Regions from separate parts of the Pseudoalteromonas sp. P1-11 genome, predicted to be linked through region 2. Evidence: predicted binding sites of a transcription regulator. Region 2 holds the regulator's gene; the other holds the start of a gene.

Region 1 (16,125 bases), on a different contig from region 2:
TGTAAGTTTAACTCGCTGGCTAAATTAGTTTTAAGCCAAAACTGAATTTGCGCAATGAGTTCATCTGGATGGCGGTCAACCGCGCCTTCAAGGTAGCGCTGATCTTCGTATGGTTTACGTACTTCGTGCGAAAAGTTACGCTCTACATGTTGCGCAGCTGCTTTGCCATAGTATTGGCTAATAATATGAACGATCACATCGGCAAGGGCATTTAAGCTTGCCACCGTATACATGCGCTCAGATTGGGTGATAAAAAAGTCAGGCTTTAAGCGCACTAATGGGTAGTCGTTGCTAAATTGTTTTGCATAATGCCAGTGGGTTGTTGCAGGGTGCCCATCCAGTAAGCCCGCTTCTGCAACTAGGCAATTACCCGTGCCTACACCAATTATATGACTGCCGGTTTCAAAACTTTCTTGTAGCCATTCAACAACTTCTTTATTAGTACGAACAACAGGGCGAGGGTTTCGCCATATACCGGGCACAATAATTAAGTCGTTGTAGGGCGCGTTGTGTGTGGTGCAGTCGGGGACTATGGCAAGCCCAGTACGGTTTTGTATTGGCTCATTATTTTTAGCAATTAAATTTATACTAAGTGGTCTAAAATCCGTGTGGCTTAAATGGCCTTTTGCATAAGCCTCACCGGCTCTTAGCATTTCAATAGGCAGTGTTAAACTGGTAATAAGTAAATGCGGGTACACCGCTATGGCAATATTTAACGCTGGGTTTACTGATTTTTTATGCATGTGAATGCTCCGACCAGTACTTTTTGGCCTTTAATGCTGAATATTTGGCTATTAAAGCACAAAGCGCTGTGATTAATCCAATTAAACTGTTGGCTTCTCCTATAACACGTTTTAAAGGTTAATTATGACAGCATTACCCGTAATAGTAGGCATGGGTGGTATTAACGCCGCTGGCCGTACTTCTTTTCATCAAGGTTACCGCCGTATCGTGTTAGACGCATTAAACGCACAAGCTCGTAGTGAAACATTTTTAGGCCTCGCCACATTAATGAACTTAGTACGCGTTGTTGATGGTCAATTACAAGACACAAACGGTAATAATGTTGAGCAAAGCGACATAGAAGCACGCTTTGGTGAGCAAATTATTGCTGGCACACTTATTCGTAAAATTGAAAAAGAACATTTTGACGCAGATGCCACGCCTTGGCAGCAAAAGATGACGTTAAAGTCCTCTGATGAAAACGCAATTGTGTTTGAAACGCGCGCACGCGATTTACCAACCCCAGTGCCTGCCAGTTGGAAAATACAAGAGCTTGAAGGCAAAAAAGTAAAAGTGACTATAGCGGCAGAGCTAGATGTAAAATTAGATTCTACCCGTGATAACCCAATTAAATCGGCAGGTCAGTTTCCTACCGGGTTTGATCCATCAATAATGTATAACAGCCGTTACCAGCCACGTGGTTTGCAAGCCACTATATTTGCTGCAAACGATGCTATTAAGTCAACTGGTCTTGATTGGCAACGCATAATGAATAGCGTAGAGCCAGATAAAATTGGTACTTATTCAGCCTCGGTTATTGGTCAAATGGACGACAAAGGATTAGGCGGTTTAGTTAAAGCACGCCAGCAGGGCGATCGTGTTAGTACAAAGCAATTAGCACTTGGCTTAAACACGATGTCGACTGATTTTATAAACGCCTACGTTACAGGTAATGTAGGTACTACGTTTTCTACCTCGGGTGCATGTGCCACATTTTTATATAACTTACGCGCTGCAGTAAACGATATTCAAGCAGGGCGCACCCGTGTTGCGGTAGTAGCAAGTGTTGAATGCGCTATCACGCCTGAAGTAGTTGAAGGCTTTGGTAATATGAGCGCCCTTGCTAATGTTGAAGGCCTGCGCCGTTTAGATAATTTAAGCAGTGAACAAGAGCCCGATTACCGTAAAAGCAGCCGTCCATTTGGCGAAAACTGTGGCTTTACATTAGGTGAAGGCGCACAAGTGGCCATTTTAATGGACGATGCGTTAGCACTAGAGCTTGGTGCAGATATTATGGGCTCAGTGCCTGATGTATTTGTAAATGCCGATGGTATTAAAAAATCAATCACCTCACCGGGCCCTGGTAACTACATTACAATGGCCAAATCTGCAGCGCTTGCAACAAGTTTATTAGGTAAAGAGGCGTTACAAAAGCGCAGCTTTATTTTAGCGCACGGTTCTAGCACGCCGCAAAATAGAGTAACAGAGTCACTTATTTATCATAAAGTGGCACAAACGTTTGCCATTGATAGCTGGAAAGTGACGGCGCCAAAAGCTTATGTAGGGCATACAATTGCTCCCGCCAGTGGCGATCAGCTCGCTATTGCGCTGGGTGTATTTAGCCATAATATTATGCCGGGTATTACTACCATAGATAAAGTTGCCGACGATGTTTATGCTGAACACTTAGATATACGTAACAGCCACTACGATTGTGGCGACATGGACATAGCCTTTATAAACTCAAAAGGTTTTGGCGGTAATAACGCCACTGCTACTGTACTAAGCGCTAAAGTAACACTGCAAATGCTTGCTAAGCGTCATGGTGAAAAAGCGATGAGTGATTACGCTGATAAAAATACATCCGTTGTTGCTGTGCAAAATACCTATAAAGCGCAAGCTGACCTTGGAGAGTACGAATTAGTATATCGTTTTGGTGATGGCGCCATTGACGATAACGATATTGTAATTGGCGAAGACGGCATAGAGCTTCCTGGTTTTGATAAAGCAATTTCGTTTAATACAACCAACTCCTATCAAGATATGTTTTAGAAGATCAGTTTTGCATAGGTTAGCATAATTTCATACCCCCCGTTTTTGCTGGGCTGTAGCGTAGACATAAGTTATCAAAGCTTATAATCGGTACAGACCCAGCATGGACCCATACCCAAAAATAGACCCGAAATGGACCCACAGTGGACCCACTTTTTCTATCTTCGAAACTCTAAAAACGCCGAGCTTTTAACATTGAAGCTTAAGTATTCGTAGTCATCACCGAACGACAGAAGTTGCAAGTTTTAAGTTCTTAACTTAAATTGGTACAAAATCATCAGTTAACATCATTAAGAGGCCGCGTGAGATTATTCGCTTTATTACTTTTGTTGTCCTTCACAGCTAACGCTGAAAGTATAAGAAACAAGAATCATGGCACTTTGATAGTCTCAGAAGTAACCTCAATCTATGACGGCGATACCTTTAGAGCTAACATAAGAGGACTTCATTCCTTAATAGGGGAGCGAATCGGCATTCGAGTAGCTGGTGTCGATACGCCAGAGATGCGCGGCAAGTGTAAACAAGAAAAAGATCTAGCTCGCCAAGCAAAGCAAGTAACCGTTGAAGCTTTACGTTCGGCAAAGGTTATTGAGCTTAGGAATACAAAGCGTGGTAAGTATTTTAGGATAGTTGCTGACGTATACGTGGACAACAAAAGCCTGACTGAAATTATAATTAGCTCAGGTTTAGGAGTGACCTATGATGGTGGAACTAAAGCGAAAGATTGGTGTGTTTAAGTTTAGTAGTGAAGGGCAGCCAAGAGCGAAATATAGTCATTCAGGTGAGTCGTCATTAGTTTAGTAATAATAAGAGGAAACTCTCATTTTTTTACATCTTTACATATACAACAGAAAGCGTAACATTCATAGCTGGCAGTAATTTACACTATTTGCTATTAATATACGCCCACAAAAAAGGACGCTTTCGCGCTAAAATAGGGAAAATCATCCTCTGATAAAGTTATTACGTTTACATGGAGTATTAAATGGATATAGTTTCCACCGTCAACAATTCGCTCAAACTTGTTAAGCGTTTAAAAGAAATATCGAAAAACATTTCTGATGCTGAGTTTAGTAATTTATTAGCAGATCTTTCAATTGAGTTAGCTGATGTAAAACTTGAATCAGCATCCCTAAAAGAAGAATTAGCCTCTCTTAAAGATGAGGTTAGAATTTTAAAATCTACAACACCTGCACCAGATGAAAAACCAACTGGTACAAAGTGGGGGTTTTATCAATTTGTGGATGATTCTGGTTTGTATTGTACAGCCTGTTGGGATTCTAAACGCAATAAAAGTATGACTAATCGCGTAAACGCAAGATTCCGTAGTTGTCCAGTTTGTAAAACCGTAATTGGCTCGTAAGCCTAACAATCTGTTAAAAAAGGAAAAAAAGTTGGTTTTGCTCCTTTCGTCGCTTATTCTAACCAACTATTATCAGCCTCTTAGTGAGGCGTTAAATTTCAAACCTGAGGCAAGTATGGAAGATAAAATTAAAACAGTATTTATTGAGGCTACAAGAGACTCAGAAAAAGGGTTGTTTGGAGGAGATAAAGTACAGGATAAAGTTAAAGGCGAGTTGCTTTCAAAACAAATAGAAGTCGCCTGTAATGGTCTTGTGTCTAACGGTTATATGATATCAAATATCATGCCGATTAATTCTGGAGGGAACAATTATAAAAATGGTACTGGGTATGGTTATGGATATGCCTATACATCTGGAGTTGTAATTGTAGCAACCAAAATTTAACAAGCGGCTGCAACGGAAAATTTTACTGTCACCTTTTTTGCAAAAAAAACACCATTAAAATTTGCTCAGTGAGCCGGGCGTACCACTGTCCGCTGTATATGGCGCACTGCCGCTCCTCTGAGGTTAGATTACTACAGAGACCACCCGTTAATCACATTATTAATGTGAGCAAGATCACCTGCTAACCTTTAAAAAATGGCTGTACGTATATACAGTGTTTATCTATAATTATCTAAATGCTCTTATTTAATAATTGAAATAGCTATATGCTCATAGAAAACGCCCAAATTGGGTCTCAACTCACAGACTTAGAAAATACGCTTGATTCTACTTTCATCAAAGACTCTATGTTCATAGGCCGCGCCAGTGGCAGAAGTATGGAGGGTGTAGGGATATATGACGGTGATTTATTAATTATCGATAGGGCGCAAGATGTAAAGCATTATGACGTCATCGTAGCCTGCTACAACGGTCTGTTCATATGCAAAATAGCAGATATGAAGAACAACCAGCTTGTGTCTGCTAGCCCAGATTATAAGCCAGTCAAAATAAAGGCAACTGACGAATATTGTATTGAAGGTGTCGTTACACAGTCGATAAGAATGCATAGGGGGAGTTCTAGGTTGGGGTAGGCATGGTTTTCGTGCCTAGGTTAATAAATTGATCAAGATAAATTTAGTTTAATAAAATATGAAAGGCATAAAATGGATATAAGTAAAACAAAAAGTTCATTCTATAGGAGATTGCTCCTTGCGGGCTATATAGAAAATGGTGTTAATACTATCCCTAAGATAATGCAAGAAATAGATATACCTAGAAGAACTGCTCAAGACACTATTAATGCACTAATAGAATTGGATATTGAGTGCTGCTATGTTGGCTCGACTAAAAATGGCTATTATGAGATTTGTAGTTGGGGTGCTATAGACAGGGAATGGGTTAAAGTTAACCTAGAGCATTTGAAAAATACTCTAGGTTACTAAATTTGTAGGCAGAAAAACTCATTTATTGTAAGTAGTTTTAATAGCTTGCTCAGGCCTCTAAGTCATTTAGAAGCCTGATTAGCGATCTACCTATAGCTGCGGCCATATTTACAGGTACAGCGTTGCCTATTTGCTTATAAACGGCTGATAGAGGGCCTATAAACTCCCAACTATCTGGAAATGTCTGTATACGTGCGTACTCCCTAGATTGTAATGGCCTTGTCTCTGTAGGGTGACACCTTTCAGTTTGTTTCTGTGCAGGTGCTGTAGTCAAGGTAAGGCTAGGTTCAGACATGGAGAGCCTTCGAGCCATCCCCGTTTTTCCCCCACCTAAAAAGTAGCTAGCTTTCATGTATTCTCTCTGAAGGTTATCAGGCAGATCACGCCAATAACCTCCCTGTGGTACATGTTCCATTATTTCTTTTTTACGGGTAGGATAGAGTTGCCCTTGTGAGAGTGGCACATCAGTATCGTATAGCTCACCCTTATAAAAAGCATCTTTTAGAGAAAGTATTTTATTGTACGGTGAAGGCCATTTAAAGGAAGCGCCTTTGTCCGCTAAATCTTTTCTTATTCCTACTAATATTAATCGTTCACGCTTTTGAGGAACTTTATAAAATATTGCTTTTAATACCTTTGGCTCGACGAGTATATAGCCTAACTCGTCGATAACTCCTTTTATAACTTCTAATGTACGCCCATTGTCGTGCTTTAGTAGGGCTTTCACATTTTCAGCCATAAAAACTTTAGGTTTAACTTCTTTTATAGCACGAGCCATTTCAAAAAATAATGTACCTCTAGTGTCCTCTAAGCCAAGGCTTTTACCTGCATATGAAAACGCCTGACAAGGGAATCCACCCGTAACTATGTCAACATCTTTGTTAAGGTCTGTAAAATCAATAGTTGAAATATCACCTTGGACTACATTCCATTCAGGCCTGTTGTGTTTTAGAGTATCACAAGCATGTTTATCGAGCTCATTTAGCAGCACACTGTTAAACCCAGCTTCCTCCATACCTAAAGCTAAACCGCCACCGCCAGCAAAAAGCTCTAGAAGATTATAAGTTCTTTTGGGCTTAATTTTAATTTCGTCCTCCCATGAAGAAGCTAATAAACTTTTTACTTCTAGGTGGTGAGAAACTTGCTCTAACGGGATTAAGTTCGTATTCGGATTTGGAGTCAACTCTCCTTTTTTAATCCTTGACTCAACAGAGCTTTTCGATAGAGAAAGTACGTCCGCTAATAGCTCTGGACTGAACCCATGGGTGAGATTTTCTGAATTTAGCATTTTTCCTGCCATTATAAAAACTACTGCATAAGTAATAAATTACTTACCTTTTACCTTGAAACAAGCTTCGGAATTTAAAAAGAATTTAACTTACACCTGCTTTAATTGTTTATTTTACAATATTTAGATCTTCAAAACCTTGGTATTTTGCGAAAGAGAGTAAATAAATACTTTTCAGTGTGTCAGGAGAGAGTTCTTTTAATTCTTCGAAAACTGTATTTTCTGCACTTCTGACATCACCCTCATTTATAACATCATCAATAACTTTGGGGATCTGCTCACACAAGTTTTTAAATGAGTCTTTTTCTCCCGTTACTATTTCATAAAATTTATCTATAGAAATCCGTCTAATATTTTTGTTAGAAACTGGCTCACTGTCTAAGCTAATGCTCCATTTAATATCTTGGCTATTTTTTGCAATTATTTCCACCAAGTAGCACGTAGCTTCGTCATCACGCAGGATTTTATTCTGCATCTTTATATATGTTTTTTGCGCTGATGCAGAATTCATCGTGTTGTGCTTGTTTTTCATTTCTACATAAATTTTCAGAGTTTCATTTATGGCGTCAAATCCCTGAGTTGGCACATCCCATCCATCAAAATACTTAAAAATATTTTGATGGAAGTACCCTATATGGTTCGTGTTTGATTTATCAATTTGTCTTAACGATTCAGATTCAATAATTTCTTCAATTGTTTTTCTGTATATCTTAGAGTCAAAGGTAAGTTTTATTGGGTCAACTAGATTTTTATTAAATTCTTTTAAATTTATAGTAAACCTATACTTTTCAATAGTTTCTTTGACATGCTCAAATAAATCGTTGTCTGTGATAAATGATAAACCATATTTATTACTCATTTTTATTCCTTCAGGGAGTAGATAATTTTTTTTTACGTTAAGTAGAGCATATTAGCATTTAAAAGATAGTAACAGACATAAAAAATTGCTTGAGGGTATTACTTAGTTATTGTACTTCAGTAAATATTAATAGCCTCCAAATCTACGAATAGTTTAAGAGGCCATTTTAATGTGTATATGGAGGGATAGCGCCTAATTAATTTACAGTATGGCCCTTGATGAGCTGCCTATGCTGAATCCAACCACGGAAGTTACCTGACCAACGGCCACCGTCTACGTCAAAGTGTGTAACACCAATACGTTTAGCTTTGGCCTTCGTTAGCTTATGGTAAGTAGGAATAGGTGTAGCTTGGTGCTCAAAAGGGGAGGCATGAACACGGTCGCCTGACGTTAATGCCTCAAAGATGCGCAATGCCTTCTCGAACGACAAATCAAGCGTCCGGTAGCTAACCTGCGCGCAGCACGAGACAGAAAGAATTAGTAGCTCTTGTAGCTCGTAGCACTCACGCATTTCGTCAGTAATGTAGGGTAAGTGCCACTCCTTATAGCTTAGTTCATTAGGAACACTGTTATTTAAGGCCGCGCCTATTTGACGTGCAAGTTCACGTATCTCTGGCTGTGCGTCTTTGTGGTCGCGTAACCATAAGAAATTCGCCCACTCCGTCGATGTAACCACTACCTTCATTGTCTGGAAGGTTTCTAATATACGATTCGAGACTTGCTTGTGTAGCTTTACCTTTTCCATCCCCCAATGAAACATGCATGCCGCTTTCGATGCACCTTTCCACAAAGCGCGCGCTAAGGAGGACGGGAGGGTCTTTAAAGTCGTCTGGGCTTGCATACCACTCTGGTTCGCGCCCCAGTGTATAGGCAACTCTGGTGTAGTCCATACTTGTTGTCTCACTTTCTTTGTTGGTATAGCGCGCGAGCTTGCACTGTTACGTGAAAAGACACGATGAGTCATAAGCTCCGCGTGAATGAATCTAGGGTACTCTAGTTCTGCTGTTGTAATACGTACGCCATTGGCGATTGAATCTGCAATAATTTTTACTGTTATCATATTTATTAGTGTTACTGCTTAAGCCAGTCGTTAAAATTTTCTACATGTATGAGTAAACGCCCGTCCTGAGCTCTGCGCCAGTGCTTTTCCTCAAATAATTGTCCACGCTTAATTTTGCTACGTAGGGCGGCAACGGTGTAACCCGTTGCCTTAGCCATAGCGTTAAGCGTTACCCACTCAACGTTAAAAGCCATATTAACCCCCGTTAAGCAGTAAGTGTTCTGCGGCGATAGGGAACAGCTCAAGCTGCCTAGCACGCGCGATTAACATTTCGTAGTCACCCATAGAGGCAGATATAAGGGCAACTAAAAGCTCGAATTGTTCTCTTTCAAATTCTTCGGCCATTGCTGATAACATGCGAATCATGCAGTGACCAACGTCCTCAGATACAAAGTTGGGTCTGTATATAAGGGCGTTCTTAATGTAGTAATTTCTCTTTCCGCGTTCCAAGTCGGTTGTGTCTTTCAGGCCGTAGCGCCAAATATATTTAAACGCATTACCTGTCGCAAAATCCATATGCCTAATAAAGTGAATAGCCTCCACCGAACGGGTATTGTAGTGGGGCGATTTTTCTATTATGTCGTGTTGTTGTGCTGAGTCAGGCATTTAAATTCCTTTAGTACACACTCGTACTCTATCTAAATTTTCTCCCCCTAGCTTGCGGATTATATACAGACACGACTCTAAAAACGTCGTCTTTAGGGTCAACTAAATAGCGTCTTCCACCTTGCCAGAGTTGTTCCAAGATCTCCCAGCCTTCTTCGGTTTCTGATAGCTCACCAAACACAATTGGTTGTCCCTTCTTACGAAGGTAAACCACTCTGTCGCCATCCCGTACGTTACCCTTTGGGTTAACGAGCAGCATTGACCCTTTTCTTAGGCCGAAGTCGTCGTAATCCACTTCTATGAAATACGACTCGTCGCATTCGAGTATGGTTTGTACAAGCACTGACGGGTTCGTTGGTTTGCGACCCGACAGTGTTGCTAATACTCGTAACGGCTTCTCGGGAACAGTGTCCGAGGAAGCACCGAAGTCAGATAGTTCTAGCCCTGTAAAAGCAGTGAACTTAGTCAAAAAGTCAGTGTTAAGCGGAATCGTCCCTCTCAGATATTGACTGAAAGCCGACTGGTTCATGCCCATAGCCTTTGCTGCTCTGGCCTGACTTAGCGCCGTAGCATCTTTATGGGATGACCATGCAAGCTGTACTTTCTTTAGTACATCATTACTGTATTCCATCTTAAAAATCCCCGTTGTGGTTGTGTTGCTTATACATAATTTAACAGTAGCACTGTTACATGTCAACGCATATGTTAACGTTTGCTAAGACATGAACACCACATTCGGAGTGGCCTCCAGCCGATCTAGCCTCCTTATAGTCGATGGTCTGAAAGCCCTCCCTCTAATGTAGTTTCCTCAATAAACGCTGCTATAGCTGTGTAGTTTAATTTTTCTGCACGATTGGCAAATTCTTCGGCGGTTATGCCGTTAACCCATTCGCTAGGGTCAGTTAGGACAACACCACAAACTTGTCGTTGATGTTTTATGGCTTCGCAGCCGATGATCACTACTGCAAGCTCATTGGCCTCTACAGCTTCATTAAGCCACAATAGCTGCTGTGCAGATAAGTCGGGCTTAACGACCGTCGTAGGCCGCTTAGGTAGTGTCTTTATGAATTTGTACTCAGCCCATAACGGGAGTTTTCCATTGCGGTGTCGATAAAATGCGTCAGGTACACCACCTGCGAAATTATCGTTGATTTTCCACGTACGCATTATGTCCGAACTCAGTCGTTTGCCGATGTTCGCTGTGTACTGTGACTCAATCATTACAGACCTAACGCCTCTAGTCGTTTGAATAGAGTAAGCGCTTGTGCCTCCGCATCGAATAATGCGTGATGGGCAACAGTTGGCTCAACTCGTTCAATTTGCGGGGTTAGGTTCTTAATAGTGCGGTAACACATATCGCCTCTGTATGACCAAGGGCGGGGGAGGCCACAAATCTTGAAAGCTTCGGCTATCAGAGCATTGTCCATTGCTACACCATCACCCCATAGACGTATCTCATCTGCTGGTACACCTTTCGATTGTTCAGCGATAAATTCGCTTAGCTCGATTAGTGCGTCTTTAACTGGCTTATGTGCGTAGTTACCCTTGAACTCGTCACGCGCTGCTTGCTCTTGCTGTAGCCACCATAGGACGGTGCTCGCGTCGATGCGGAAACCCGCTTTTTGGCTATCTTCGAGGCTAATACGAGTGTAGTAGCCTTTGTGTATCTTTTTGTTTTTTAAATCCATTGGAACAATGCCGATTGACAGAATCGCGTCACCTGCGTTCGTGCCCATAGACTCGATGTCCACCATGTAATCGCTGACCATTATATTCTCCTGTTACCATTGGCCACCAAAAATTTAAGGCGCTAATGTAAAGTATTGTAAAGGTGTTTTGAAGTGTTAATTTTATGAAATTTAATAAAAAATTAATTGTTAACTAAAGATTCAAAAAATAGTAAATTTTTATGATCAAACTTTAAACATTCATTCATTTTGCTTTAATATTTTACACAAAAAAGCCGACCCAAAAACGAGTCGGCCAATGCCCTAAAGTGGTAGGGCAGTTATGCTGCTTCGGTCTTTGAAGCAAATAAAGCGCTATACATTTCAACAGCTTGATCGTATAACTCGTCAGGAGCATGAGCTACAAGTGATACGTCGTAGTTGAAGAAATTACCTGAGCTATTAGACTCAGACACAACGCCTAATTGCCACACACAACCAAAGCGAGGGTTGCCTTGTTTTTCTTCGTCATTAATCAGGGTGTTCCAGATTCGTGACTTTTTGACTTTAACCCCAGGCATATCAAGTAGTGCAACAGATTTCGGATTACCTTCGTCGTCTAGAAGTAATACTAGGTGAGTAGGGTTCTCAGAAATATCATGGTCTTTAACCGCTAGACCTTGTTCTTCTAGTGCGTCTAGGGCTTCTTGTTCTGTGTCGTATGAACCGACCATACCGCCACCTAACTTCCGCTTACGCCATACAACGATTTTCTTTGTAAAGCTTAAATTGATTAGGAAAAGCGATGTGTACAGTTCTTCTGTAACGCTATTCATGATCATACCAGCTTGCGCACCTTCAACTTGTTTAGGGTTGCCAGGCTCTACTTCTGGGTTGATCATTTGTAACAATTTCAAGCGAGGAATGGCTAAATCGTCTGTGGTTACATTCTCTGAGCCACGGCCAACGTAATCGCCACGTTCTTCGATAGTTGCTACACCGCCGAATTTTTCCGCTTGAACAGCTACGTTAGTGTTATTCGCCATGATGGTATTCCTTATGTTCGTTATTCGTTAATCGTTAATGAGTCATTGGATCAAATAGTTTGATCGAAAAACCCCCAACAACTGACTAGGAAGTAGGGGGTTAGCAAGCAACCACAACAAGTACATAGAGAGAACCAGTTGAGGCTGCAATATTAGTATCACTGTTAATGCAAGTCAACAGTGTTACTAATTAATTTTTACGCACCGATAGTTTTCGCACTTGAACAGGTTTTACACCTGCTAGTGAGTCACCCATCGAAATAAGCTCTCTGAACGGCGCTGCATTGACTTTACGTTGTAGAAGGTAAAATGCATCATTGTCTTTAATGTGCTCGTACAATGCGTCCCAATCAGTAACAGAGGGCTGTGTTTCTTCACTCATAGACACAGCGCCTATGCCAACGTAAGCCACTTTTTCGCCTACTTCTAAGGTTGCCTTTAAGTAGTTCTCAAGCTCGGTTTTACGCTCTTTCAGGGCTTTTAATTGCTCAGCTTCTATTAGAGCTATCTCGCGACGTACGCGAAATAACTCGGTAACTACAGCCTTACGGTCTGGTAGCTCGCTAGCGGGGATATCTGATAGGTCAAATTCTTCTTTTAACTTCTCTGCTGCTGACATTTTATGCTGCCTCTTGTTCTGTGTTTTCAGCTAATTCCTTTGGGACACGGCAACCCGCCTCGAAGAAAGCGTGTAACTTGTCCATCGCTTCGTCGAATGCTTGCACTTTGGTTACTGGCGTAGTTTGCAACTTGGCTTTTAGTCGTTTGCACTCGGCGGTTAGCTTCGTTATCTCGTCAAGGTTCAAGTCGGCCATAGCGCTTTTTAAACCTTCTTCAGCTTCAACTAACTTCTCGCGTGTTTCTTCGAAGTCGCTACCGAACTCAACAACTTGCTTGCGCGTGTGGCGAACGTCTTTTACGGCCTCGTTGAACGCTTCAAGGTCAAAGTCTGCTGCTGTGATTTGGAATTTGTTTAAAGGTAAGTTGCTCATAATGGTTCTCTCTATAATGTAAAAGTTGTGGTTAGGCTGCTTGCGACAGTCCTGCGATAGTGTTTAGTAAGTCAATCATGTTCATCTGCTTGTTGAGCATCTTCTGGTAGACTTCTTCCTCTACCGTTTCCTCAGCCGCAATATGAATAATCTCGGTCTTACGTTTTTGGCCTGTTCGTACGATACGGTGGTTAAACTGCTCGTAGAGGTCGGCACGATAAGTAGGGCTTGCCCAAATAACGCGATTCGCCATAGTCAATGTCAAACCGTGCCCTGCTGATTGCGGGTGAGCGAAAATCACTTGAATGTTGCCCTGCTGAAATTGATGAACGATTCGGTTACGCTCCAATGATGGCGTGTCACCATCTATTACCGCGTAAGTAATCTTTCGTTTTTCGGCCTCGGCTATTAGGCCGTCACGTTGATGTGTCCAGTTGAACGCAACAAGCGCGTGGTCTGTCTCTTCAACCAAATCAAGCACCAGCTCGTAACGTTCTTTGTGTACGTTAATGACTGATCCATCTTCGTTGTACACGCCACCCGACAGCGTTTGCAGTAGCTTCTGCATACGTGAACCCGCGTGGACGGCATTCAGCATTTCGCCGCTCTCCAACGCTAAAACTGACTCGCGTTTTAGGAACTCGTAGTCACGGCGTATCTTCTTAGGTAGCTCAACCGTTACCTCTCGGTAAATGGTCTCTGGCAGCTCTTGAACGTCATCAAGCGCAACACGGGAAGTAATGTCAGATAGCATCAGCGTCACATGGTCTGCTGCACCGGCTTTATCCTCCCATTTCATTGCGCCCGCTGGCGCGCCAAGAATAGGCTTGGGGTCACATACTTGTTGACGGAATCCAAAGAAGTTTTTGCCAAGGCGCTCACCTCGGTCTATGAGGAACGCTAAGTGCCAAATGTCGAGAATGGTGTTAGGGGAGGGTGTACCCGTCATAAGTGCCATTTTCTCAATGTCACCTGCTATACGGTTAATCGACTTGGAACGCATGGACGTTCTGTTTCGGAAGGCGTCGCCCTCGTCAACAATGAGGACATCGAATTTAGGCGCGTAGCCCTCGTTGTCTATCATCTTAACCGTGTCGTGGTTCGTGATTACCCATTGGGCATTACCTTCGAAGGCTTTACGTTTTTTGGCAGCAGTGCCCGCAGCGATAGCATAGGTCGCTTCGGGCCAGCCGAAACGTAGGTCTTTAGCCCACGCTGGCGTTAAAATGGATAGTGGCGCGAGTACAAGAACACGCGCGTCAGGCCAGTACGTTTTCACTGCATGAATGCAGGCGAGCGTTTTGCCCGTCCCGCATCCATCGAAGTTCAACACGCGCTCTTTATCACCCCACAGGTTAGCAAATGCCTCTTGGTGGGCGAACGGCTTAAATGTCGGTTTCTCTTTTTTATGCAACATCTAAACCTCGATAGTGGTCAAAACCACATGCGCCGTTACCGTATGCTTTACCATCACGGTTAGTGTTGCAGCCGTACTCACAGAAACGACAGGTATGCGCGTTAGCTGTAGGTATGAAGTCTTTGGTCGTTGTTAGTTTCTTGGCACGGTTATGGTAGCGAAGTAATAACATGCCCAGCTGACGACGGTTGAACGTGCGAACCATCTTAGTGCCATCATCTAAGTACCAAAACTCGACCTTAAACACGTCAATCTCAGGGAATCGGTGCATCGTGTGCAGCGCGTAGCTTAGCCCTTGGTCAGCGTGTTTCATTTCGTTGCCAAACTTCTGACCTGTTTTATAGTCAATAATGCGGCATGAGTTTTCATTCTCACGGATAAACACGTCAAGTTTCGCACGGCCCCACAGCTCGTCGTCATCCCAATCGCACGGCGACCAATCTTTGCGGATACCCCAATTTTCTTCCATCGTGATTTTACCTTCACGGTAGTCCTCACGCAGACTAGAGAAGTCCGCTGAGAATTGGTCGAACTTGGTGCGGTTGTCCGCTGGCAATTCTTCTACGTCACCACGAACCCATGCCTCGCAGCCGTCGTGAATGACTGTTCCGCGTTGTGCGGCCTCACCAGACTCAACAGGTATTTTGTCTACTTTGCCTAGTTTGACTGCCCATTGACAGTTTTCGAACTTCTTGAGCGTTGAGAATGACCAGGCTTTGACAGCTGCTGTTGGAAAGTCAACGACCATTGCGCCGCGTTCATCTTCTCGCGTTTGCTTCGCTTGTTTAAGTGCATCCGATAGAGCATTCAAATCTCCCGCTTTTTTAATTTTGTTGTTTTTTGGTGCTTGCGTGATTACCGCTTTTTGTTTTGTTTCTTTAGCACGAGCGCCTAGCATTGCTGCTAGACCCTCCTTGCTATCAGCTTTCACAGCGTCCGAAGGCTTGGGCGTACTGCTTTTGCCTTGAATTGTTTGTTGACCAGACTCAGCGACCTTGGCCTTAAGTTTGGCAGCAAAGTCCATTACGCGGCCTCCTTCGCAAAGCGGCGAATGAACGCCGCACAATCGTCTATCCCTATGTAAATCTCACCATTATGCTCAATCGCTGGCGCTGAGCGGAGGCCATGTGGGTTACTTTCCGAGAGGCGAACAACATCAAGTTCTACGCCAGCTAGCTCAGCGTATGATTTAACGTCAGGGCAGAATTTACATCCTCGGGCGGTGTATAAGATTGGCTTTTTCATAGGTCGTATCCATTATTTGAGTATATTTCGGGTTCAACGGATTTTTCTAGCTCAGCTCTGGCCTCAGCCATAGCTCGCTCGAAGTCCTCGCTGGTTCTTTTTTCGGGGTCGATTGATGAAACGTTGCTTGGCAGGGTGCTGTTGGCATCTTTAATAGCCTCAAGCACTTCCTCGTCGTTGTAGTTCCAGAACACTTCAACACATCGCGGACGCGACGGTAGGGGCGCTCTAGCACCTACAGGGCGAGACTTACGTTTCTTCTCAACGTCGTGCGTAGATAGCATTCGCGATAGGGCGTTTTCAGATATTTCCTTGCCCGCCAGATAGCTATAAAGCATGCGTAAGTCGTCAGGCAGCAAGTAACATGCTTTACCTGTATTCACGTGCTCTAAGTTGGCTGTCAGGAATGTCTTAACACGCGTCAACTGTGCAAACTCTT
Region 2 (16,125 bases):
TGTTTTAAGTTTTTTAATAGTTCGCGTTGATGAGCTGGGTGCTTATGAAAATCATCAACACACGTGCCTATTAAATTATCAACAGAAAAACTAGGTAGCACACCTTGCAACTCAGTTTCTCGCGCTTTGAGCATTAACTTAACCTGATCGTTTACAAATACAATATTTAGGTCTTTATCGGCAATCATTACATTGGCTTGGCAAACAGTTAACGCACTTGCTAAATCGGCAGCCTTTTTAGACTCGCGCTCTAGCTGTTTTTGCGCGGTGATATCACTGGCGTATTTAATAACTTTATAAGGCTTGCCGCTTAAATCGAAAATAGGGTTATAAGAGGCTTGGATCCATATTTCTTGCCCTTGTTTGCCTATTCGCATGTACTCGCCCGAGTCGTACTCGCCTCGTCCTAACTTATCCCAAAATTGTTTATACTCGTTTGTTTTAGCGTATTCTGGGTCGACAAATAATTTATGATGCTGGCCTTTTATTTCGCTAAGTTGATAGCCTAAACCATTTAAAAAATTGTCATTGGCAGTAATAATTGTGCCATCAAGATTAAACTCAATCACCGCCTGAGATTTACTAATTGCCTCAAGCTGGCCTTGCGCTTCAGCGGCCTGTTTCTTTTGTTCGGTAATGTCGGTAGCAAATTTAATTACTTTTAGCACTTGCCCTTGGCTATCAATAATTGGGTTATAGGTAGCTTGGATCCATACTTCTCGCCCTCCATTAGCAAGACGCTTAAACTCATTAGAAATAAACTCACCACCGCGCAAGCGTTGCCAAAAATTTTTATACTCGCTGCTTTGTGCTTCATCTGGTTCAACAAACATAGAGTGGTGCTGCCCTTGCACTTCCTCTAAACGGTATCCCATTGCATTTAAAAAGTTTGAATTAGCCGTAATTATTCTGCCACTGGGTTCAAACTCAATAACCGCTAATGATTTATTTAATGCATTAACGATTAAGTCATTACTTGATTCTGACTGCTTCGGATTACTAAACCATCCCATGCCCATCACCACCTTTATGTTTGTTTTTGTTGCTACATAGCGCTTTGGCTATATATCCATTGTTCTTTGTAAATCTATCAACGAGACCATTTTTTCGCCCACGTTCACCAACCCTGCGACATATTCACAATTACTCGAATCAGACAGGCTAGGAACGGGCTTGGCGTCTTGCTCTGCAATGCTGTAAACATCTGAAACCGCATCTACTGCGATGCCCATTATTTTTGAATCATTTTCAAAAATAACTTTTACAACAATAACAACCGTTAATGGTCCATATTCAGTGCTTGGCAAGCCAAAACGTAAGCGTAAATCTATTATTGGCACTATGGTGCCGCGAAGGTTTATCACTCCTTTAACAAAATCCGGCGCGTTGGGTAGTACGGTAATTTTTTCCCAGCTCCTGATCTCTTGCACGGTTAATATATCTACGCCGTATTCTTCGCCAGCCATAATAAAGGTTAAAAACTGCTTAACGCCTTGCTGTTGCCCTAAATCAATTTTGTTGTTTAGCTCGCTTTGCTCACTAATCATGAAGCCTCCAGAGGTGTTTTAGATTCTATGATTAGCTCTTGGCTACCTGGTTTTTTAAGCCCTGATAATTTTATTAAGCCGCTAATATCAACAATTAACGATACACGCCCGTCGCCTAAAATAGTTGCTCCAGACACCCCATCTACTTTTTGGTAATTGGCCTCTAAACTTTTTATGACTACCTGCTGCTGCGAAAGTAAGTCATCTACCAGCAAACCCACTTTTTGGTTGTCGGTTTCAACAACCACCAGCAAGGTTTTGTCTAATGACTCTATGGCGTTTTGATGGTTAAAAATTTGATATAAGCGTAAAATAGGAATGTATTCGTCACGCAGCCTTAGTACATCTAAGTCTTTACCCACTCGGCTTACTTTAGTGATATCAATCTGTAGTGATTCAACAATAGAAATAAGCGGAATAATATAAGTATGCTGGGCAACTTTAACTAATTGCCCATCTAAAATGGCAAGCGTAAGGGGCAGCCTAATTGTAAAGGTAGAGCCAACGCCAGGCGCTGATGAAACCTCAACCGAGCCATTTAAAGATTGAATATTGCGCTTAACAACATCCATTCCTACACCACGCCCAGATAAGTCGCTAACCGCATCGGCGGTAGAAAAGCCGGGCATAAAAATAAGCTCGTTAATTTCATCATCTGTTAAATTACAATCAGCGGTGATCAGCTCATTAGCAATGGCTTTTTCTTTAATTTTTTGCGTATTTAAGCCTTGCCCATCGTCCATTATTTCTATCACGATATTGCCGCCTTGATGAAAGGCATTTAAGGTCACGGTGCCCACTGGGTCTTTACCTGCGGCAACCCGCTGTTCAATTGTTTCAAGGCCATGGTCGAGCGAATTTCTGACAAGGTGCACCATAGGGTCAGATATTTTTTCCATTACCGTTTTATCTAGCTCGGTTTGCTCACCTAATAATTTTAACTCCACCTGTTTATTTAGTTTTTGCGCTATATCGCGCACTAAGCGCGGAAACCGGCTAAATACAAAGTTAATCGGTAACATACGAATACGCATAACATTTTCTTGCAGGTCTCGGGTATTGTGCGCCAGTTGTGCCAAACCTTCTTGTAATGACGTAATGGTTGATTCGCTAATTTCTTGCTCGCTCAACTGATTTAACATGGCTTGTGTTATCACCAGCTCACCGACCATGTTTATTAACGAGTCTACTTTGTCTATTCCTACTCTTATGGAGGTAGACTCTGGTGCTGATGTTGGCTTTTTATCGGCTGTGGGTTTGCTTTTAGGTTTGTCGGGTGCTTTTTGAGCATCGCTAATAGGCTGTGTTTGAGCTGTGCTATCGCTGTTCTTTTCATCAGCGTTTGCGGTGTGAGACGTGTCTTCATCAAATAACCCGCCACAGAGCTCTATTTTTATATCGGCATCATCTTCTACCCATTCAAATACCTCTTTAATGGCGGCTTCTTTTTCGCTGGTATTTAAAAAAAAGCGCCAGTGTAAGTAGCACTCGTCACTGCTTAAATCTTTAATATCTGGGATATCGTCTAAAAAGGCCTGTGTTTCAAGCTCGCCGAGTTCAGCTAATTCGCTGATCATAAATAAAGGCTCGTTGCCTGTTTTAAAAAGGTGATGATGCGGTTTAAAATCAATTTGAAAGGTATTTACCTCAGCAGCAGCCGTTACTTCGCTTGCCTCGCTTGGGGCTGAATCGGCTTGCATTTCCAGTACAATTTCAAACTGTTTTTTTAAGGTTGTAGCGTGTGATAAATCAGGCTCTTGCTCTGCTTGCAGCTCACCGAGTAACCCACGCAAGCAATCAACAGCTTTAAGCAATAAATTAACGTGCTCGGTGGTGAGTTCGCGCTCACCTTGGCGTATTTGATCCAGTAGGGTTTCTAGCACATGGGTAAACTCAGCAACAGAGTTAAAGCCAAAGGTGCCACTGCCCCCTTTAATTGAGTGCGCAGCTCTAAAAATAGTATTTATTGTTTCTAAGTCTTCTTCGCCGGGCTCTAAATTTAATAGCTCGGCCTCCATTGTATCTAGGCCTTCAAAACTTTCTTCAAAGAACACTTCAAAAAATTGACTTAAATCTATACTCACGCCGCACTCCTCAGTTAACGAATTACTTTTTTAAGTACCGCTAGTAACTGATCCGGGTTGAAAGGCTTTACAATCCAGCCTGTTGCGCCAGCTGCTTTACCTTCTACTTTTTTATCTAATCCTGACTCTGTGGTTAGCATAAGTAGCGGCGTAAATTTGTAATCAGGAAGGCCTCTGAGCTCTCTGATAAGCGTAATGCCATCCATAATAGGCATATTTACATCTGAAATTACCGCATCAAAACTTTGCTGCTTGGCAATCGCGAGGGCTTCGCTGCCATCTTTTGCTTCGGTAACATCAAAACCTGCGGTTTTAAGCGTAAAGCTCACCATTTGACGCATTGACGCAGAATCATCAACCGCTAAAATTTTCTTCATATAAACCTCTAACCTTTACTTTCAAGTGTTAAATATTGACTTAAGCCAAGTTGATTAATGGCGTTTTGAAGTGCATCACTGCTGCCTACCCATACAATTTTATGGTGTATGGTAAGTAGGTGTTTTTGTAAGGCACACAAAAGTTGAATTGACGCGGTATCGGCTGAAACAACCTCACTGACATCTAAACAAATATCGTTGTTGCTATTGAGTTCTTGTAATAAATCTTGGTGAAGAGTCTCTACTTGCATAATCGCAAGTTCGCTTGGAAGTTTTAGCATTTTTTCAGGACTTTCCCTGTCAATTCAATTCATAACAAAAGCTTAGCCTTAGTTATTAAAATTGCCATAAAAGGCTCAAAAAAATTAATAAAACTTTTAAAAGTGGCGCTAAAAAGCAAAAAAGGAGCCTAAGCTCCTTTTAAAATGCGTGAAAAGTTTAAAACTAGTTTTTATAGTAATCCGCTATGTGTTTAAATTCGCTAATAAGTTGAGTGGTATTAATAAGGGGCACATTTCCTTGTTGGAATTCAGGCTTAAATATGGCTCTTACCGCTCCATTTGCATCAACTAAAGCCACCGAAGCACTATGATCGACCGCATATTCTGATTCTTGCGAGTCACTAATGGCATAAATTAGACCAAGCTCTCTAACCACCGGGAATAGGTTTTTGTGCTCACCCGAAACAGCTAAAAAGTCAGGGTTAAAATAATCAATATACGCTTTGCGCTTTACCGGCGTATCGCGTTGAGGGTCTACCGACATAAACCAAATTTGCAGTGGGTATTCGTTATGTAACTTTTTATACACGCTGTTTAGTTTAGCAAGCGTTAATGGGCAAATATCTGGACAACTGGTATAGCCTAAAAACACTAAGTTCCACTGCCCCAAAAATTGCGCTTTGGTGACTAACTCACCGTTTTGGTCGTTAAGAGTAAAATCAGAAAGAGGCTTTGCTTGCTCATACACTAAGGCTTGCACATCGGGTGCACTATTTTGCTCTGAGCAAGCGACTAATAAAAACGAAAAAATTACAACTAAGCTAATCCGTAACTGCTTCATAAAGGGAGCCATTTATCTATAAATAAGATCACGAAGAGTACCATTAAATGCACAATTGAAAAGCGAAATAAGTCCATTGCGGTATCATCGCTAGGGGCTAATTTAAGCTTAACCGCTTTATACAAAAAGAGTGCATTGAGCACACATGCGCCTACTAAATAAATACCGCCCGACATACCAATTAAATAAGGTAATACACATACAAGCGCCAGTAATATGGTGTAAGCCACAACACAGGTTTTGCAAAAATCGATACCGTGAGTTACTGGCAACATAGGAATTTTAGCGCGTTCGTAATCGCTTTTGCGTGCTATTGCCAGTGCCCAAAAATGCGGTGGGGTCCACGTAAATATAATCATTACGAGTAACCATGGCGCGGCTGCCATTTGATTGGTTTCAGAAACCCAGCCCAATAAAGGCGGCATTGCCCCAGCTAAGCCACCAATTACAATGTTTTGCGGTGTGGCACGCTTTAAAAAAGAGGTATAAATAAAAGCATACCCAACTAATGCAAACAAAGTAAGTACGGCTGTTAGAGTGTTTGCCCAAAGCATTAGCATTATAAAACCAGCAACCCCTATCACGCCTGCAAAGCTTAGCGCATGGGTTTTACTAAGCCGGCCTTTGGCTACAGGACGGTGGCGTGTACGCGCCATTTTTGTATCTATTTCGCTATCAACAACATGATTTATTACCGCCGCAGCGCCAGAGAGCAAACCAATGCCTAATAAACTAATAAATTGTACTGCAATGCCTCGCCCTACATCAGGCGCCAGTGCCAAGCCAACCCAAGCAGTAAGTACCAACATAGCCACTACTTTAAACTTGCTAATAGCTAAGTAATCTTGCAGTAAATTATAAGCACGTTGAATAAAAGGGTGTGCGCTAATAACCTGTAGTTCTTTTTTGTCGAGTGTGAGTGCCATAATTATTCCCCTTTAAGTGCGTGCTTTTAGGTAGTAACACAACCTAACCATAGTCAATAACAAGATAGCTGCCATTAAATTGTGCGCCAGCGCTACTCCAAGCGGAAAGTGCCAATGCACCACCGCAAGCCCCAAACTAATTTGGCAAAGTAGCGCAACAAGCACGCTGACAGTACAGTGTTTTATTTTTGCAGATTGCGCCTGACTGTATATACGCCACATAATTAGCGCCAACACAATGCATGTAACTAGCGCCCAAATTCTGTGTAGTAGATGAATAGACATACGCGCCTGTTGCGATAGCACTCCGTACTCATAATTACTGTGCTCCAGCGGCAGCTGAAACACACTACTGAGTGAAAATGGCTGCGCATAACTACACAGCGGTAAGCCATTACAGTGTGGCGCTGCATAATTTGCTGCAAGCCATCCTCCTAATGCAATTTGAATAACCAACACAGCCAATGCAACTAAGCTCAATGAAAAATAGCCTTTAGCGCTACTATCTCCGCCCTCTATGGGTTTAGTAGTTAAACGCAGGTATAAAAGAGTGATTAGCGATAAAATACTAAATCCCCCCAACAAATGCCCCATTACAATAAGTGGTTGCAAGTTCATAGTAACGGTCCACATACCCAGCGCAGCCTGAAATATAACTAACAATAATAAGGCTAGCGGTAATTTAACCGGCGTGTTTGAGTAATGGCGCTTTACAAAAGCCAATACAAATAGCGCTAAAATAAGCAACCCCAGCGCGCCTGCAAAGTAACGGTGGATCATTTCTTTCCACGCTTTGGCGGTTTCAAACATCATATCAGGGTAACTTTGGGTAGCCAGTGCGATATCGGCTTCATGCTTTGGTACAGTTAAAAAGCCATAGCAACCGGGCCAATCAGGGCAACCAAGACCTGCGTCACTTAAACGTGTATAAGCACCTAGCCCTACTACTAACAGCGCAAGTAACCCCGTTGCAAGTACCCAGTTTTTATAATTTTTATACATAGGAATCTCCCATTAACAATGCGCTATTAATTAGCTTGAACGAGAATAATTAAGCAGTTTTTTTAAATCTTTTAATAAACCTTTTTGCACTAAACGGTTTTCTTGTGGCTGCTCTTTAAACGGATACTCAAGCACCACTAACCCCATATGATCGATTAAATATAGGCTAGCGGGCTGCAAATTTTGTTGCGCGTTAAAGGTTTTCCAAGGAATGTTTTTAACTTTAGGCGCTCCCATTACAGCCATATCAACCTTGCCCTGATTTTTTCCTAAGGCGATATATAAGTTATCAAGCGCATTGAGCTGCTCATTGCACGAAGCATTACATTTATTGGAGTAATTAAGCGCAATTGTCCATTGCTTAGGGTTGTGTTGCTGCCAGTTTTCAAGCTTTACTTCGCGCTGTAAAAACTCGCCATTATTGGTAATGGCGCTCGGCAACCAGTCTAGTTTTAGCGCACCGTATGCAAGTACTAGCGGTACAGCGCAACATACAACAAACAAAACTAAGGGGTTATTTTTCATTGTTAGTCCTCTTTTTACTGGCAAAAATGGCCACCACTACACAGGCTAAGGCTATTAAAAACCATTGCACTGCATACGCTTGGTGCTTTTGCGGACTCATCACCACCGCTTTATAATGCGGTATAGCTAGCGCATCTCCTGCACCTTGACGATAAGCCATAAAATTAAATAACGATTGATTACTCTGCTCACTTAGCTTTTGTAAATCTATTGATTGAATTCGTTTTTGAAGGTCTTGTTTTGTCGAATTGGTTTGTAAGTTAAAGCTCGTTAAATTTCGCTCTTTTATCTGCGCTTTAAACGTAATATTACGTTTAGGAAGTTGGATGTTCGGTAGTTCGCTGCGTGAAATAGGCGCTTTTACCCACCCTAAATTAACGAGTAAAGCGTCACTTGCTTGGCTTGGCTTAAATAACACCAATAAATCGTAACCGACTTGCCCTTGGTAAACTTGGTTATCTAAAAGCCAGTATTGCTGATTTATTATTTTTCCGACAAGCTCAACCACTACACCTGTTTTATTCCACTTTGAAGGCATTGCCTGTAATTGCTGCCAGCTCATTACGCCTTGGGTTTGCATGTTAGCTATAGCTGTTAACTGTTGCTGCTTTTGCTCAGCCCTTGCTAATTGCCAATACCCTAAACGTACACATACCAGCACCACAGCTACCACAACGCAAAGTGCGATAAATGAGCTAAGCTTTTGTTTACGCCTTAAAATTAACTGCATAAAGGGTCAACCCAGTGATTATTAAAATTATTATTGTGCTGCTGTTACTATTTATACTTTTCAACTTGTTTAGAGCGTTATTTATTATGGTGACCGATAAATCTGGCGGTCGGCCTATGTCGCATTTTTTAGGCCGTCGCGTGCTGTTTTCTGTGGTGGTTTTGGTGATGGTGATAGCCGCTGTAAAACTTGGTTTTATAAAGGCTAATCACTCACCATTAGCCGTTACAACACATACACAAAAACAAATAAACACAGCCACACCACATCAACAAAATGCCAGTACCAAGCCGCTGCTTGAAACGCAAAATGTTTATCTTTCGTAAAGTGGCCTTTTAAAATACGCACAAATACAACAAACAAAATAATGGCGCCAAGGGTCACATGCATGCCATGAAAACCTGTCAGCAAAAAGAATGTATTCCCGTAAATGCCTGCATCTAGTGTTAAGTTTAAGTCGTTGTAGGCATAAATATATTCTTCTACCTGCAATGCTAAAAAGCACACACCCAATAAAATGGTTGCCCCTAGCATCACTTTTAGCGGTTTACGTTTATTGTTTTCAATGGCTACGTGAGCAAAATGCAAAGTAACCGAAGACGCTAATAAAATAAGCGTATTAATAAGGGGTAAGCCTTGCCACCCCATAGCTTGCGTGGTTTCACCTGCTGGTGTGGTTAGTAGTGGCCATACGGCCTCAAAGGTAGGCCAAAGCACCTCGTTGGTCATCGCATTATTCCCAGCGCCGCCAAGCCAAGGCACCGACAGTATGCGGGCGTAAAATAATGCGCCAAAAAAGGCCATAAAAAACATAACTTCAGAGAATATAAACCAGCTCATTCCTTGTCGAAATGAGCGGTCCATTTGCGCTGAATATAAGCCCTGATCAGACTCGCTAATTACATTTTTAAACCAGCTAAAAATCATATACAGCAGCACTGCAATGCCTGCATATAGCAAGTACACACCGCTGCCCCCTTCACTTTCTAAGTTCATGACTGTTAAAGCCGCACCCACTGCAATAAAAAATAACGCCACCGCGCCCACTATGGGCCAAGGACTTTGCTCGGGTACGTAGTAGTTTTCATAATTTTGATTCATGTTACTTGCTCCTAGTTTTACACTAGACATGCAGGCTAGTTATTACTTGCTACTAGCTGCTCACTAATATCAAATACGGTGTACGATAGAGTTAGCTCTTCTACATCGCTCGGCAGTGCGGTATCAACATAAAAAAGCAGCTTAAACTCAAGCTCCTCACCCGCTTTTAGCGGTTGTTGATCAAAGCAAAAGCACGCTATTTTATGTAAGTACTTGGCTGCCTTTCCGGGCGATACAGAAGGCACCGCTTGCATTACTTTATCAATATCACTGGTGTTTTTTGCGCTAAACATTACCTCACGCATGGCACCTGGTTTCACATCAACACTGTATTCTTTAGATTTAACAATAAACGGCGCACCACTTTGCGCATGGGTTGTAAAGCTCACACCTATTTCTCGATTTTGTGCAACCTGTGTACTTTGTTTAGCTTGCTCAAGCGATGGCTTGCCATTAAGCCCAGTTATGTCGCAGAACACGTCATATAAGGGCACTAAGGCAAATGCAAAAGCAAACATACCTATACAAATAAGAATTAGGCGCTTTAATAGCGGTGCATGTGTCATTATTTAATTTCCGGCGGCGTAGAAAAAGTATGATACGGCGCAGGAGAGTCCACTTCCCATTCTAAACCTTCAGCACCATCCCATACTTTTGCAGGGACTTTATCGCCCCCTCGGGCACATTTAATTACCACCGCCACAAAGAGTAACTGCGATAAACCAAAGGCAAACCCACCTATGCTTATGATTGCGTTAAAATCAGCAAACTGCAGGGCATAATCGGGAATACGGCGCGGCATGCCTGCCAGTCCTACAAAATGCATAGGGAAAAACAATACATTTACGCTTACCAGCGACAACCAAAAGTGCCACTTAGCCAAGGCAATGTTGTACATATTGCCCGTCCACTTAGGCAGCCAATAATAAGCCCCCGCCATAATCGAAAATATTGCCCCCGTAACTAACACGTAATGAAAGTGCGCCACCACAAAGTAAGTATCGTGATACTGAAAATCAGCAGGGGTTATAGCCAACATCAGCCCCGAAAAGCCCCCTAAGGTAAACAGCACAATAAAGGCAATACTAAATAGCATGGGCACTTCAAAACTTATTGACCCTCGCCACATAGTGGCCACCCAGTTAAATACTTTTACCCCTGTAGGTACCGATATCAGCATGGTCGCGTACATAAAAAATAACTCGCCAGCAACCGGCATACCGGTCGTAAACATATGATGCGCCCACACAATAAAGCTCAGTAATGCAATAGAGGAGGTTGCGTAAACCATTGAGGCATAACCAAATAGTTTTTTACGTGAGAATGTAGGCACTATGGTCGAAATAATACCAAAGGCGGGTAAAATCATGATGTACACTTCGGGATGGCCAAAAAACCAAAATATGTGCTGAAACATCACCGGATCGCCGCCACCTGCCGCATCAAAAAAGCTGGTTCCAAAGTATTTATCGGTGAGCACCATAGTGACCGCTCCGGCCAATACGGGCATAACAGCAATTAATAAAAATGCGGTTATTAGCCATGTCCAAACAAATAATGGTAGTTTCATCCATGTCATGCCTGGGGCCCGTAAATTAACAATGGTCACAATTACGTTTATTGCGCCCATAATTGAGCTAATCCCCATAATATGCACTGCAAACACAAACATTGCGGTGTTGTCGTTACTGTACGTTGTTGAAAGCGGCGCATAGAACGTCCAGCCAAATGCGGGGCCGCCTCCAGGCATTAATAGCGATGCCAATAAAATTAAAAAAGCGAAGGGTAAAATCCAAAAGCTCCAGTTGTTCATTCTGGGCAGTGCCATATCTGGCGCGCCAATCATGAGCGGTACCATCCAGTTAGCAAGCCCTGTAAAGGCTGGCATTACAGCACCAAACACCATAATTAAACCGTGTACTGTGGTCATTTGGTTAAAAAAGTGTGGGTCTACCAATTGTAATCCTGGCTGAAATAACTCAGCCCGAATAACCATGGCCATTGCACCGCCAATTAAAAACATAGTCAGCGAAAAAATTAAGTACATGCTGCCAATATCTTTATGGTTTGTTGTGTATAACCAACGTTTAAAACCTTTGGCTGGGTGATGGCCGTGGTGAGCGTCATTGGCGTTAGGTTGTTCTACTATGCTACTCATTAGTTCGCCTCCGCATCAAGTGCTGCCTGAATTTCACTAGGTTGGATGACATCACCCGTTTCATTACCCCACGCATTACGTTTATAGGTAATTACCGCTGCAAGTTGTTTAATTGAGAGCTGCTTTGCAAATGCCTGCATTGCAGTTCCTGGGCGGCCATGAATCACTACATCAATGTGATCTTTTATATCACCCAAAACAATGGGGCTGCCTTTTAGCGCAGGAAATACTCCCGGTAACCCCATACCAGTAGGTTGATGACACGCAGCGCAACTTGCCATATACACTTGCTCACCTAGTGTCATTAGCTCTTCTTTAGGAATTGTTGTCTCAAGCAATGCGGCATCAGCAAGTGCGGCTTTTTGCTTAGCTTGCTTAGCATCTGCAAGCCATGCGTTAAAGTCCTCTTGCGATTTAGCTTCAACCACCACGGGCATAAAACCATGATCTTTACCGCACAGTTCTGCACACTGTCCTCGGTAAATACCTTCTTCGTTAATGTTGGTCCACGTTTCGTTGATAAACCCCGGATTGGCATCTTTTTTAACGGCAAAATCGGGTACCCACCAAGAGTGAATAACATCATCAGAGGTCATTAAAAAACGCACCTTTTGATTAATTGGCAGTACTAAAGGTTTATCAACCTCAAGTAAGTAATTAGGGTTTTTATTAGCAAGGTTGGCTATTTCGTCTTGAGGGGTAGATAAAATAGAGTAAAACTCTACGTCTTCTCCCATGTATTCATAATGCCACTTCCACTGTGACCCTGTAATTTTAATGGTTAAGTCGGCCTTACTGGCATCTTCCATCGCAATGAGGGTTTTAGTGGCAGGGATTGCCATGGCAATTAAAATAACAAACGGAATGGCAGTCCAAAGAATTTCTACTTTGGTACTTTCATGAAATTGGGCAGGAACTGCCCCTTTAGATTTACGGTGATGAATCAGTGCCCAAAACATTATTGCGAACACTATCACCCCAATCACACAACATATTAAAAATATGGTCATGTGTAGCTGATATACATTATTACTTATATCGGTTACGCCCTTGCGCATATTGTATTGGCTATTAGCCAGCACTTGCTGCGGGAACATAATCAACACAAGCCACAAGGTAGAGGTCAGTTTACCCATGTGACGGCTCCTTTGATGCTATTGCGAATGCAAAGCGAAGAGGCATACGGCTTAAACGCCAATTCGTTATTTTTATTTTTTAACCAATCTTATTTTTGATCGGTATCGCTAGGACAACAAAAGGTTTGTGTATATTGTGTGTTCTCATAACTAAAAAGCTGTGAGTTATTGTTAGTCCAGCACATTAATGATTAGCTAAAAAACGTACAACAAGCAAGTTTTAGTATAAAAAACAATCAAGTGATATTTTAAATTTGACTAAATGACGGCGTATTAAATTGTTATTTAACAGCCAAGATACGAGCAAAATTAAGGGATGTAACACGCTTAGGAAGATAAAAGTATGAGTGAAAAAAAGTTTACAGCCTAAATAATTTTAGGGCGCTTTGAGATGGTGGAAGGTTTGTTTCTAAAACAAAAATGCACACTAAAAAGTGCGCATTTATAGATATTACTTAAAAATAGTTAAAAATTACATCCAGTCGGCATTTCTTATTACGCCAACGGCTAACCCTTCAATATTAAAAGATTCGTTTTCAAGGTCTACTTCAATTGGCGTAAACTCTTCGTTTTCGGCGTGTAATAATACTTTTCGGCCTGCTTTTTCTAGGCGTTTTACGGTTACGTCTTCATCTACTCGTGCAACCACAACTTGGCCGTTTTCTGCTGTTTGAGTACGGTGTACGGCAAGCAAGTCACCATCCATAATACCTATATCTTTCATACTCATGCCGTTAACACGCAGTAAAAAGTCGGCGGCTGGTTTAAACATGAGTGGGTCTATTTTACAGTGACTCTCAACATGTTCTTGCGCCAAAATAGGCGAACCCGCTGCAACTCTACCTATTAATGGTAGACCTAGTTGCTCAGGCTCCTCTTCTTCAACCAATTGAATACCACGGCTTGCGCCTGGTTTCATTTTAATAACACCTTTTTTGGCAAGCGCTTTTAAGTGCTCTTCTGCGGCATTGGCACTTTTAAAACCGAGTGTTTGCGCAATTTCGGCACGTGTAGGAGGCATACCAGTGTCTTTAATAAAAACTTTTATTAGTTCGAGTATTTGAGCTTGGCGTTTAGTTAATGGTCGCATACAACTGGTTTTCCATACAGTACATTTAACTGTGAGTATATACAGTTAAATAAAAATCGCAAATTTAAATTGTGCTTTAAAATAGCCAAATACACCGCACTTGGATAAATTTTAGGTAATTACAGACGTTCAGTATTTAAAATGCTATAAATTTGCTTTCAATATAAAGGAGTAATTATGAGTATTTGGCATCAACCCATCACATTAGAGCTTTGCAAACAGTTAGATGAGGGAATAAACGGCCAAGGCACGCTAATGAAAACCATGGGCATAGAAATAACCGAAATAGGAGATGATTACCTAGTGGCTACCATGCCTGCTATTCCTGAGCATCATAATCCTATTGGTATGGTACATGGTGGCGCAAATGTGGTACTTGCCGAAACCGTAGCAAGCTACGCCGCTAACTTTGTCGTGGACTTTACAAAATTTTATTGTGTTGGACAGGAAATTAGCGCCAGCCACTTAAAGGCCTCTCGAAATGGCACTTTAACCGCCGTTACTCGTGCATTTCATATTGGTAAGCGCAGTTCTGTATGGGAAATAAAAATAACCAATAGCCGCGGCGAGCTTTGCTGCGTATCAAAAATGACCGCAGCGGTTGTCGAGCGCAAATAATTAACTATGGCTACTTTTCGATAGGGTAAATCGTTATTTCCATACCAGCGCCAATGGCAGATATACGTAGCAGTGTATCTGCATGTAGAGCTTGGTTAAAACACTTAGGTGACGTGCCCGACTCAAAGCCTATATCAAACGTTCTGCGCGAACAGCTTAGCCACTGCTTAAGCGCATTACGTGAACACGACTCTATTAATTCACATAAGTGGTTGATTGCTTTGTCTGGCGTGGTTATATCACCTGAGGCTTCAATACGCGCCAATTGACGATATTCGTCTTTGTCATAATGCAAAACCATCGCGTTTTTCTTTAAGTCTGCCACCAGGGCGCTAATATCTTGTTTAGACTCAAGCTCTAGATCTACATTTAAAAATTGAATTTCCGACATTGTCTGCTTTTTACCCTCTTATAGTTTCATCGCAAACTTTAACGCAGTTTTACTTTTATACCAAATCAACTAAGCGCTAAACATGGCTTTATTCATAGAAAATACCTGTTTAAACGCCATTGGCACCTAATTTGCCTTATAAAACGGGTTAGGCTAGTTACGCTTAATTTTACCGTTTATGTATGAAAGTTATACACACACTGTGTAATTAAACGCTTCAGGAGGACAATTATGGTAGATCATGGCCCGCAAATTAAAAACGACGATCAGTACGATGCACTTCGAGATGAAGGCATGAGCAAACAAAAAGCCGCGCGCATTGCTAATAGCAATACTCATAAAACCGCAGTTAAAGGCGGCAAAGCCTCAAAGTATGAGCAGCGCACTAAAAAGCAGCTGTACAATAAAGCTAAAGAGCTCGGCATTAGCGGCCGCTCTAAAATGAGTAAACAAGGGCTAATAAATGCCTTACGTGAGCATTAAACACAGCCTCACTGATTTTTTATCGCTCCTTTTTATTATTTTTATAAAGTTAGAGTAAGCTTATGAATAACTGCGACAAAATGCCGCAGTAAAAGCATGGGCTGCTGTAATACACTAACGCTAAAAATAATAAGAAGCACAAAATGAGAAAACAACTATTTAAGCGCGCTCGAAAACTACATAAGTGGCTAGGCTATTTACTTGCCTTACAAATTTTAGCTTGGCTGTTAGGCGGCTTAGTAATGAGCGCGATACCACTTGAATACGTACACGGTAAGCACCTTGCTAAGCGCACACTTACAAACCCATTTACTCAAGCAGACTACCCCACATCACTCGATAATATTACTGCGCAAGTGCCTAACCCCACGCAAATAGTGTTTGAGCACTTTTTAACGATCCCGCTTATTACTGTTATTAATACTGACGAGCAGCAGAGCTTTAATGGTTTAACGGGGCGCCCTTTTCAGCCACCCACTAAAATACAAATTACCGCTAATGCACAAGCGCATTTACTCATCGACGCTAAGCCAATTAATACAACGCTTTTAAAACAAGGCACTCGAGAGGTGGGATACAAAACAAATGTGTGGCAAGTACAATTTAACGACACCTTTAATACCACGCTGTATTTGAATGCAATTAACGGCAAAGTTATCACCGTTCGCAGCACACTATGGCGCATATTCGACTTTTTTTGGATGCTACACATAATGGATTACGATGAGCGAGAAGATTTTAACAACCCGCTTCTCATCAGTTTTGCAGCCACCAGCGTACTATTTTGTTTATGCGGTATTATTTTATTAATACAAAACGTTAGGCTAAAAAAACTTACACGTGTTGGTCAATCAAAATAGGGTTGCCGTCTGGGTCGGTAATAATAAAACTTTTA

Evidence for each region. The regulator LexA, encoded in region 2, represses DNA repair genes until DNA is damaged. The targets are predictions, from matches to a motif close to TACTGTATNNNNATACAGTA.
Region 1: AN390_RS06320 (LexA family transcriptional regulator) is a predicted target of LexA. The motif match lies at 4,721-4,740, and genes of this name have one in related genera.

The regions. Positions count from the first base shown of each region.
Region 1 covers NZ_LJSP01000003.1:134,858-150,982, forward strand. The annotation lists gene AN390_RS06295 (GlxA family transcriptional regulator) at 1-743, opposite strand, end outside; gene AN390_RS06300 (beta-ketoacyl synthase) at 868-2,775, shown strand; gene AN390_RS06305 (thermonuclease family protein) at 3,078-3,512, shown strand; gene AN390_RS06310 (hypothetical protein) at 3,761-4,138, shown strand; gene AN390_RS06315 (hypothetical protein) at 4,254-4,523, shown strand; gene AN390_RS06320 (LexA family transcriptional regulator) at 4,790-5,155, shown strand; gene AN390_RS06325 (helix-turn-helix domain-containing protein) at 5,228-5,506, shown strand; gene AN390_RS06330 (DNA cytosine methyltransferase) at 5,556-6,806, opposite strand; gene AN390_RS06335 (Eco47II family restriction endonuclease) at 6,904-7,653, opposite strand; gene AN390_RS06340 (FAD-dependent thymidylate synthase) at 7,850-8,713, opposite strand; gene AN390_RS06345 (hypothetical protein) at 8,725-8,907, opposite strand; gene AN390_RS06350 (DUF3310 domain-containing protein) at 8,909-9,319, opposite strand; gene AN390_RS06355 (helix-turn-helix transcriptional regulator) at 9,348-9,950, opposite strand; gene AN390_RS06360 (hypothetical protein) at 10,085-10,540, opposite strand; gene AN390_RS06365 (3'-5' exonuclease) at 10,540-11,088, opposite strand; gene AN390_RS06370 (hypothetical protein) at 11,328-12,032, opposite strand; gene AN390_RS06375 (hypothetical protein) at 12,223-12,651, opposite strand; gene AN390_RS06380 (hypothetical protein) at 12,653-13,024, opposite strand; gene AN390_RS06385 (DEAD/DEAH box helicase) at 13,056-14,441, opposite strand; gene AN390_RS06390 (PD-(D/E)XK nuclease family protein) at 14,431-15,465, opposite strand; gene AN390_RS06395 (hypothetical protein) at 15,465-15,686, opposite strand; gene AN390_RS06400 (primase-helicase family protein) at 15,683-16,125, opposite strand, start outside.
Region 2 covers NZ_LJSP01000010.1:32,454-48,578, reverse strand. The annotation lists gene AN390_RS15315 (methyl-accepting chemotaxis protein) at 1-1,013, opposite strand, end outside; gene AN390_RS15310 (chemotaxis protein CheW) at 1,062-1,547, opposite strand; gene AN390_RS15305 (chemotaxis protein CheA) at 1,544-3,631, opposite strand; gene AN390_RS15300 (response regulator) at 3,646-4,008, opposite strand; gene AN390_RS15295 (STAS domain-containing protein) at 4,017-4,289, opposite strand; gene AN390_RS15290 (SCO family protein) at 4,453-5,070, opposite strand; gene cyoE (heme o synthase) at 5,067-5,996, opposite strand; gene AN390_RS15280 (heme A synthase) at 6,009-6,998, opposite strand; gene AN390_RS15275 (hypothetical protein) at 7,029-7,523, opposite strand; gene AN390_RS15270 (SURF1 family protein) at 7,513-8,253, opposite strand; gene AN390_RS19965 (DUF2909 domain-containing protein) at 8,268-8,579, shown strand; gene AN390_RS15265 (cytochrome c oxidase subunit 3) at 8,479-9,354, opposite strand; gene AN390_RS15260 (cytochrome c oxidase assembly protein) at 9,390-9,920, opposite strand; gene ctaD (cytochrome c oxidase subunit I) at 9,920-11,512, opposite strand; gene coxB (cytochrome c oxidase subunit II) at 11,512-12,648, opposite strand; gene lexA (transcriptional repressor LexA) at 13,121-13,738, opposite strand; gene AN390_RS15240 (PaaI family thioesterase) at 13,916-14,356, shown strand; gene AN390_RS15235 (hypothetical protein) at 14,367-14,747, opposite strand; gene AN390_RS15230 (Rho termination factor N-terminal domain-containing protein) at 14,979-15,230, shown strand; gene AN390_RS15225 (hypothetical protein) at 15,374-16,090, shown strand; gene AN390_RS15220 (VOC family protein) at 16,065-16,125, opposite strand, start outside.